One region of the Arthrobacter sp. JDC6 genome, then DNA from elsewhere that is predicted to be linked to it. Evidence: riboswitches for the same ligand, from Rfam matches in the RefSeq annotation. Region 1 holds a riboswitch; the other holds the start of a gene.
The links. Region 1 has a riboswitch for glycine ahead of gcvP (aminomethyl-transferring glycine dehydrogenase). Riboswitches for the same ligand answer to the same signal wherever they lie in the genome.
Positions count from the first base shown of each region.

Region 2: it holds a riboswitch for glycine, as region 1 does, so the genes downstream of both, cycA (D-serine/D-alanine/glycine transporter) here and gcvP (aminomethyl-transferring glycine dehydrogenase) in region 1, are expected to answer to the same signal.

Region 1 covers NZ_CM151278.1:3,627,505-3,630,905, forward strand. Annotated here, with positions in the region: gene gcvP (aminomethyl-transferring glycine dehydrogenase) at 1-1,239, opposite strand, end outside; glycine riboswitch at 1,293-1,400, opposite strand; glycine riboswitch at 1,427-1,524, opposite strand; gene ACV095_RS16790 (TetR/AcrR family transcriptional regulator) at 1,618-2,154, opposite strand; gene ACV095_RS16795 (MFS transporter) at 2,240-3,401, shown strand, end outside.
Region 2 covers NZ_CM151278.1:3,987,760-3,991,160, forward strand. Annotated here, with positions in the region: gene cycA (D-serine/D-alanine/glycine transporter) at 15-1,556, opposite strand; glycine riboswitch at 1,607-1,702, opposite strand; glycine riboswitch at 1,703-1,801, opposite strand; glycine riboswitch at 2,093-2,193, shown strand; gene gcvP (aminomethyl-transferring glycine dehydrogenase) at 2,354-3,401, shown strand, end outside.

The DNA of each region.
Region 1 (3,401 bases):
GCGCAGGTTGATGCCCCGCGCCTCGGCGTCGGCGATGATGCCAGCAGCCCGTCCGGGGACCCGGACCGTAAGGGTGTCGAAGAAGCTCGTGTGCAGCACCTCGACGCCGGCGGCCGCAAGCGAGGCCGCCAGGCTACGGGCGTGGCGGTGCGCCGTTTGGGCAATCGCCTTCAGGCCGTCGGGGCCGTGGTAAACGGCGTACATGGACGCAACGATGGCCAGCAGCGCCTGGGCGGTGCAGATGTTGGACGTGGCCTTCTCGCGGCGGATGTGCTGCTCGCGGGTCTGCAGTGCCAACCGGTAGGCAGGCGTGCCGGCGTCGTCCTTTGACACCCCAACCAGGCGGCCAGGCAAGGAACGCTCCAGGCCTTTGCGGACAGCCATGTAGGCGGCATGGGGGCCCCCAAAGAACAGCGGCACGCCAAAACGCTGGGCTGAGCCGACGGCAATGTCCGCGCCCTGCTCGCCCGGAGGTGTGATCAGTGTCAGGGCCAGCAGGTCCGCAGCGACCGTGACCAGCGCGCCCCGGTCCTTCGCTGCAGAGATCACCGCGGACTGGTCCCAGACGCGGCCGGAAGCGCCGGGCTGCTGCAGCACGATCCCGTTGATGTCGCCGTCGGGCAGGCCCTTGGACAGGTCGGCGACCTCCACCTCGAAGCCGAGCGCCTCCGCACGCCCCAGCACGATGGCGATGGTCTGCGGCAGCACGTCGATGTCCAGGACGGTCTTGCCGTCTGCCGCGGGCTTGGTCCTGTTGGCGCGGCGCATCAGCAGCACGGCCTCGGCCACCGCCGTTGCTTCATCCAGCAGCGAAGCGTTGGCGATGGGCAGGCCCACAAGGTCCTGCACCATGGTCTGGAAGTTCAGCAGCGCCTCAAGCCGGCCCTGGGAAATCTCCGGCTGGTAGGGCGTGTAGGCGGTGTACCAGGCCGGGGATTCCAGGATGTTGCGGCGGATCACCGGCGGAGTCACGGTGTCGTAGTAGCCCTGGCCGATCATCTGCACCGCCGTCTTGTTCTTGGCGGCAAGCTTCCGCAGTTCCGTGAGGACTTCAACCTCACTGAGGGCGTCCTGCAGGCGAAGGGCGGTGTCCTGGCGGATGACCTTGGGAACCGCGGTGTCCACAAGGGAATCGACCGAGTCGTAGCCCACGGCTTTGAGCATGGTGTCGACGTCGGCCTGGCGGCGCGCGCCGATATGGCGGTCTACGAAAGTGGTGGAGGCTGGGGTAACCGACACGAAGGAACTCCATTTACTCAGGCGGCGAAGGGTACGCCACAGCTATTCGGGTTCCTCCCCGCTCTGTATTGGACCTGAGAGTTTCCGCGTTCCCTGCCTGGGCAGGACCCGCTTGCACCGTCGGTGAGCACAACAGTCCCTACCTCTCCAAAAGAGAATAAGACTGCCTGCTGCTTTCCAGAGGTGCCTCGCCGCGGCGGTACGGGGGCCTGCGAGATTCCTGGGGAGGATTTGCTCCTACGGCGCCTGCCTGTACTTCCGGCAGAACTCTCCCGCCGCAGATCAAAGGCTATTCATTTGTTGGATCATGAAGGCCGGTGACAGCCCTCACAACTTTCTATTGTCCTACGCGGCAACCCCTCCCGGCAAATGACGGAGCTACCTGCGGAGCCGTTCCAGCGCGGCCAGGAGTTCCTCCACGTCAGCGGCCGCTCCCCCGGCCGGCGCAGGGGCCACGGACAGCATGGCGTTGAAGTACAGGCCGTCCCCCATATAGAGGACTGCCTTGGCCAGCCCAGGTCCCACATCCGCAGCAATTTCGTCCAGCCAGCGCTGCTGGATGGCCGCGAAGCGGCGCCGCGTCTCCTCGTGGGCCACCTCTGCAAGCCGGGTGGCGGCCACGATGGCACGGTCCAAAGGGGTATCCGCCCAGACCGAGGAACGGATGAAGTAGGCCGCGGCGCCTTCAGCTGCCGACGCCATGGCATCGGCATCCTCGCCCGCCAGGCCCTCCAGGCGGTCGAGCAACACGGCAATCATGGCTTCCTTGTTGGGAAAGTGGTAGAGGAGGCCGCCTTTGGATACGCCGGCCCTGCGCGCCACGGCATCGAGGGTGGCCGCCCGCTCACCCACTTCAATCAGCAGGGACTCGAAGGCGTCAAGGACCGCGTCACGGGCAACAGGCTTTCGGGGCATGCCCTCCATCATGCCCTCCCCCGTGCAGGAATAAGGAAAACCATCGCATTTTTAAACTATACCGTCCGGACGGTATAGTTATCTCATGACCACTTCCATCGAGAGTTCTGCAACCGGGCAGGCAAGCAGCACTTCCGTGCGTCCTCCGTGGCGCGACTGGCTGGCGCTGGGGCTGCTGATGTTTCCCGTGCTGCTGGTGGCGGTGGACAACACCGCACTGACGTTCGCGCTGCCGGCCATCGCCCGGGCCCTGGAACCCACGGGCGTGCAGCTGCTGTGGATCGTTGACGCCTACCCCCTGGTGCTGGCCGGGCTGCTGGTATCAATGGGAAGCCTCGGCGACCGGATTGGGCGGCGGAGGCTGCTCATCCTTGGCAGCATCGGCTTTGCCGCGCTGTCCGTTGCGACGGCTTTTGCACCCGCGCCGGAATGGCTCATCGCCGGCCGCGCCGCCCTGGGATTCTTCGGCGCCATGCTGATGCCGTCCACCTTGTCGCTGATCCGCAACATTTTCCCCGAGCCCAATCGCCGCAGGCTGGCCGTCGCCATCTGGGCCGCCGGATTCTCCGGCGGCGCGGCCCTGGGTCCGATCTTCGGCGGCTGGCTGGTGGAGCACTTCTGGTGGGGTGCCGTCTTCCTGGTGGCGGTCCCCCTCATGCTCCCCCTGCTGGCGTTTGGACCGGCCCTCATCCCGGAATCGAAGGATCCGGCACCCGGCAAGGTGGACATCCCCAGCATCCTGCTCTCCATGCTGGTCATGGTGCCCGTTGTCTACGGGATCAAGGCAGTTGCCACCGAAGGTCCAGGGGCGGCAGGTCTGGGCGCCATCGCCTTCGGCCTGGCCATGGGGGCGGTGTTCGTGCAGCGGCAGCAGCGGCTGGCGCACCCCCTGCTGGACATGTCCCTGTTCCGGAACAGGGTGTTCAGCATGGCCATCAGCGCCAACATCCTTGCCCTGTTCTCCTTCAACGGCTTCATCCTGTTCCTCGCCCAGCACCTCCAACTCCTCGAGGGAATGACGCCGTCCGCAGCCGGCGTTGCCATGATCCCGGCACTGGCCGCCACGGTGGTGGCCGGCCTGGTGGTGGTGCCGCTGGTCCGCAAGGTCCGCCCGGGATACGTGGTGGCAGCGGGGTTGGCGTTCAGTGCCACCGGCTACACCATGGTGGCATTCGGGAACCACGACGGCGGCCCCTCGCTGCTGCTGGCAGCCCTGCTGGTCCTTGCACTGGGCGTGGGTACGGCCG
Region 2 (3,401 bases), 360 kb from region 1:
CCCGCCGTCGGACGTTACTTCCCGGCCTGCTGGACCTCGCGCCCCGCCGCCCCGGCGTCCTGGCCGCCGCTGCGCGCGGCAGTGGCCCGGTCTGCCTGAAGCTCGGCACGGAAGACCTCGAAGCGGGCCAGGTGGGCGGGACGGCGCCGCAGAATGGCCCAAGCCACGCCCAGGATGACGAACCAGATAGGGGTTACCAGCAGTGCAACGAGAGTGTCGGGCTGGGTGGTAAGGGCCCAAAGGACGAAGGCGAAGAATGCGTACACCACCCACACGGCGGGAATGCCACCGGGCATCTTGAACTTCGACGCCGCATGCAGGTGCGGCCGGCGGCGCCGGAAGGAGATGTAGCTGGCGAGGATGATCGACCAGACGAAGACGAAGCAGACCGCAGACACGGTGGTCACCATTTCAAAGGCCATGCCAACATCCTGGCCGGCATACATGAGTACGACGCCGGACAGCAGCAGGACGCAGGACAGGAACAGCGCGTTGCTGGGCACCTTCCTCGTGGAGAGCCGGCTGAAGATACCGGGGGCGTCGCCTTCCTGGGCCAGGCCGAAGACCATGCGGGACGTGGAGTAGATGCCGGAGTTCGCGGAGGACATCGCCGAAGTCAGGACCACCAGGTTGACCACCGTGGCCGCGGCGCCGAGGCCGGCCAGGGAGAACATCCCGATAAAGGGGCTGTGGCCGGCGGCGAACTGGGTCCACGGGGTGACCGCCATCAGGATGACCAGCGCACCGACATAGAAGAGCAGCACGCGGACGGGGATGGCGTTGATGGCCTTGGGCAGCGTGCGCTCGGGGTTCTTGGCCTCGGCGGCGGTGGTTCCCACCAGTTCGATGCCTACGAAGGCGAAGACTGCGATCTGGAATCCGGCCACGAAGCCCATGAACTCATTGGGGAAGAACCCGCCATGGCTCCACAGGTTGGTGAAGCTTGCGGTGCCCGCGTCGCTCTGGAAACCGGTGAAGATCATGAAGAGTCCCACGATGATCAGGGCTGCGATGGCGACGATCTTGATGAGGGCGAACCAGAACTCGGTCTCGCCGAACGCCTTGACGGTGGCGAGGTTCAGCAGGAGCAGGATGCCCACCGTGGCCAGGCCCGGGACCCAAAGTGGCAGCGCCGGCCAAAGTTCCTTTGAGTACCCTGCGATGGCGATGACGTCGGCGATTCCGGTGATCACCCAGCAGAACCAGTACGTCCAGCCGGTGAAGAATCCGGCCCACGGCCCCAGGAGATCGGCGGCGAAATCACTGAAGGACTTGTAGTTCAGGTTGCTGAGCAGCAGTTCACCCATGGCCCGCATGACGAAGAAAAGCATAAAGCCGATGATCATGTATACGAAGATCACGGATGGGCCGGCCGCGGAGATGGTCTTGCCGGAACCCATGAACAGGCCCGTGCCGATCGCGCCGCCGATGGCGATGAGCTGGATATGCCGGTTGGTGAGCTGCCGCTCCAGGTGGGGAGGCTCGCTGCGGGCTGCCGTGGCAGCGCCTTGGCTGCGGGCTGGTTCGCCGTTGGACGTGGGGGGATGAATCGCCATGAGGAACTCCATCGATAAAGCGGCTTTTGGGTGCCGCAAAAGATTTGGTTCCTCCCCGCTCTGTAGTGGACCTGAGAGTTTCCGCAGCAAAAGCCGCTTGCACCGCCGGTGAGCCAGGGTCATGCCCGGCTGCTTTCCAGAGTTGCCTGTCCGCGGCGGTACGTGGGCCTGAGAGTTTCCTGGGGAGGGTTTGCTCCTACGGCGCCTGCTGGATGTACCCGGCAGGGCTCTCCCGCCGCAGGTCGAAGGCGTATTCAGTTGGAAGCCGCAGGCTTTTTGGGCCACGGCCGGTCATGCAATGGGACAGGCGCCGACTGGTGGGCTGCTCCGGATACGCTGAGCCAGCCACCGGCGGCGCCAATCCCGGGGTTCAGTGTGGTGTCCGTCACGATCGAATGTCAAACCCCTCCCGACACAAGCGGGGAAGAACGGCGTCACGTGCCCCTCGAGCCCCGCACGGAAGCCGCCCGATTTGCCACGGACGGGTCTATCCCGGTACCTTGTGAGCCGAATCACCCACATTTGAATAAGCCTTTCGAGCTGTGACGGGAGAGTCCTCCCGGCGAAACACCGGTCAGGCGCCGTAGGAGCAAATCCTCCCCAGGAATCTCTCAGGCCCCCGTACCGTCACGGCGAGGCGACTCTGGAAAGCAATCAGGCTTCTGCCTGGTTCACCGACGGTGCAAGCGGTCCCCTGCCAACAGCAGGCAACGCGGAATCTCTCAGGTCCAATACAGAGCGGGGAGGAACCCATCCCACGCCGTGCCACCTTCGGCCGGCCAGATCTGGAGTTCCTCATGACGATTCATTCGCATCCAACATCGTTTGTTGACCGCCATATCGGCGCGCGCCGCCAGGCCGACATCGACACCATGCTCAAGGCCATCGGCTACGACAGCCTGGATGGCCTGGTTGACGTGGCCGTCCCCGCGCCCATCCGCCAGGAAACTGCGCTCAAGCTGACCGACGCCCTCAGCGAGGTTGAAGTCCTCACGGAACTGCGGAAGCTTGCCGCCAAGAACAAGACGGCAGTCCAGATGATCGGCCAGGGCTACTACGACACCGTGACTCCGCCGGTGATCCGCCGCAACATCCTGGAATCCCCGGCCTGGTACACCGCCTACACGCCCTACCAGCCGGAGATTTCCCAGGGCCGGCTTGAGGCGCTGCTGAACTTCCAGACCATGGTGCAGGACCTGACGGCGCTCCCGGTAGCCAACGCTTCCTTGCTGGACGAGGCAACGGCGGTGGCCGAGGCCGTGCTGCTGATGCGCCGCGCCAACAGGTCCAAGGCAGCGAAGGACGGCAAGACGGTGCTCGACGCCGACTGCCTCCCCCAGACCATCGCCATCGTGCTGGGCCGGGCGGAGGCGCTCGGCTTCGAGGTGGAGGTCGCCGACCTGTCCAAGGGCCTGCCCGACGGCGACATCAACGGCGTCGTGCTGCAGCAGCCCGGGGTCTCCGGCCGCGTGTGGGACCAATCCGCCGTGATCGCCGCTGCCAAGGACGGGGGCGCGCTGGTCACCGTGGCTGCGGACCTGCTGGCCCTGACACTGATCACACCTCCGGGCGAGCAGGGCGCGGACATTGCCGTCGGCTCCACCCAGCGTTTTGGCGTGCCGCTGTTCTTTGGGGGGCCGCACGCCGCCTACATGGCCGTCCAAAAGGGAATGGAACGTACCCTCCCGGGCAGGATCGTGGGCGTCTCCAAGGACAACGCCGGCACGCCTGCCTACCGGTTGGCCCTGCAGACCCGCGAGCAGCACATCCGCCGCGAGAAGGCCACGTCCAACATCTGCACCGCCCAGGCGCTGCTGGCCATCGTGTCCTCCTTCTACGCCGTTT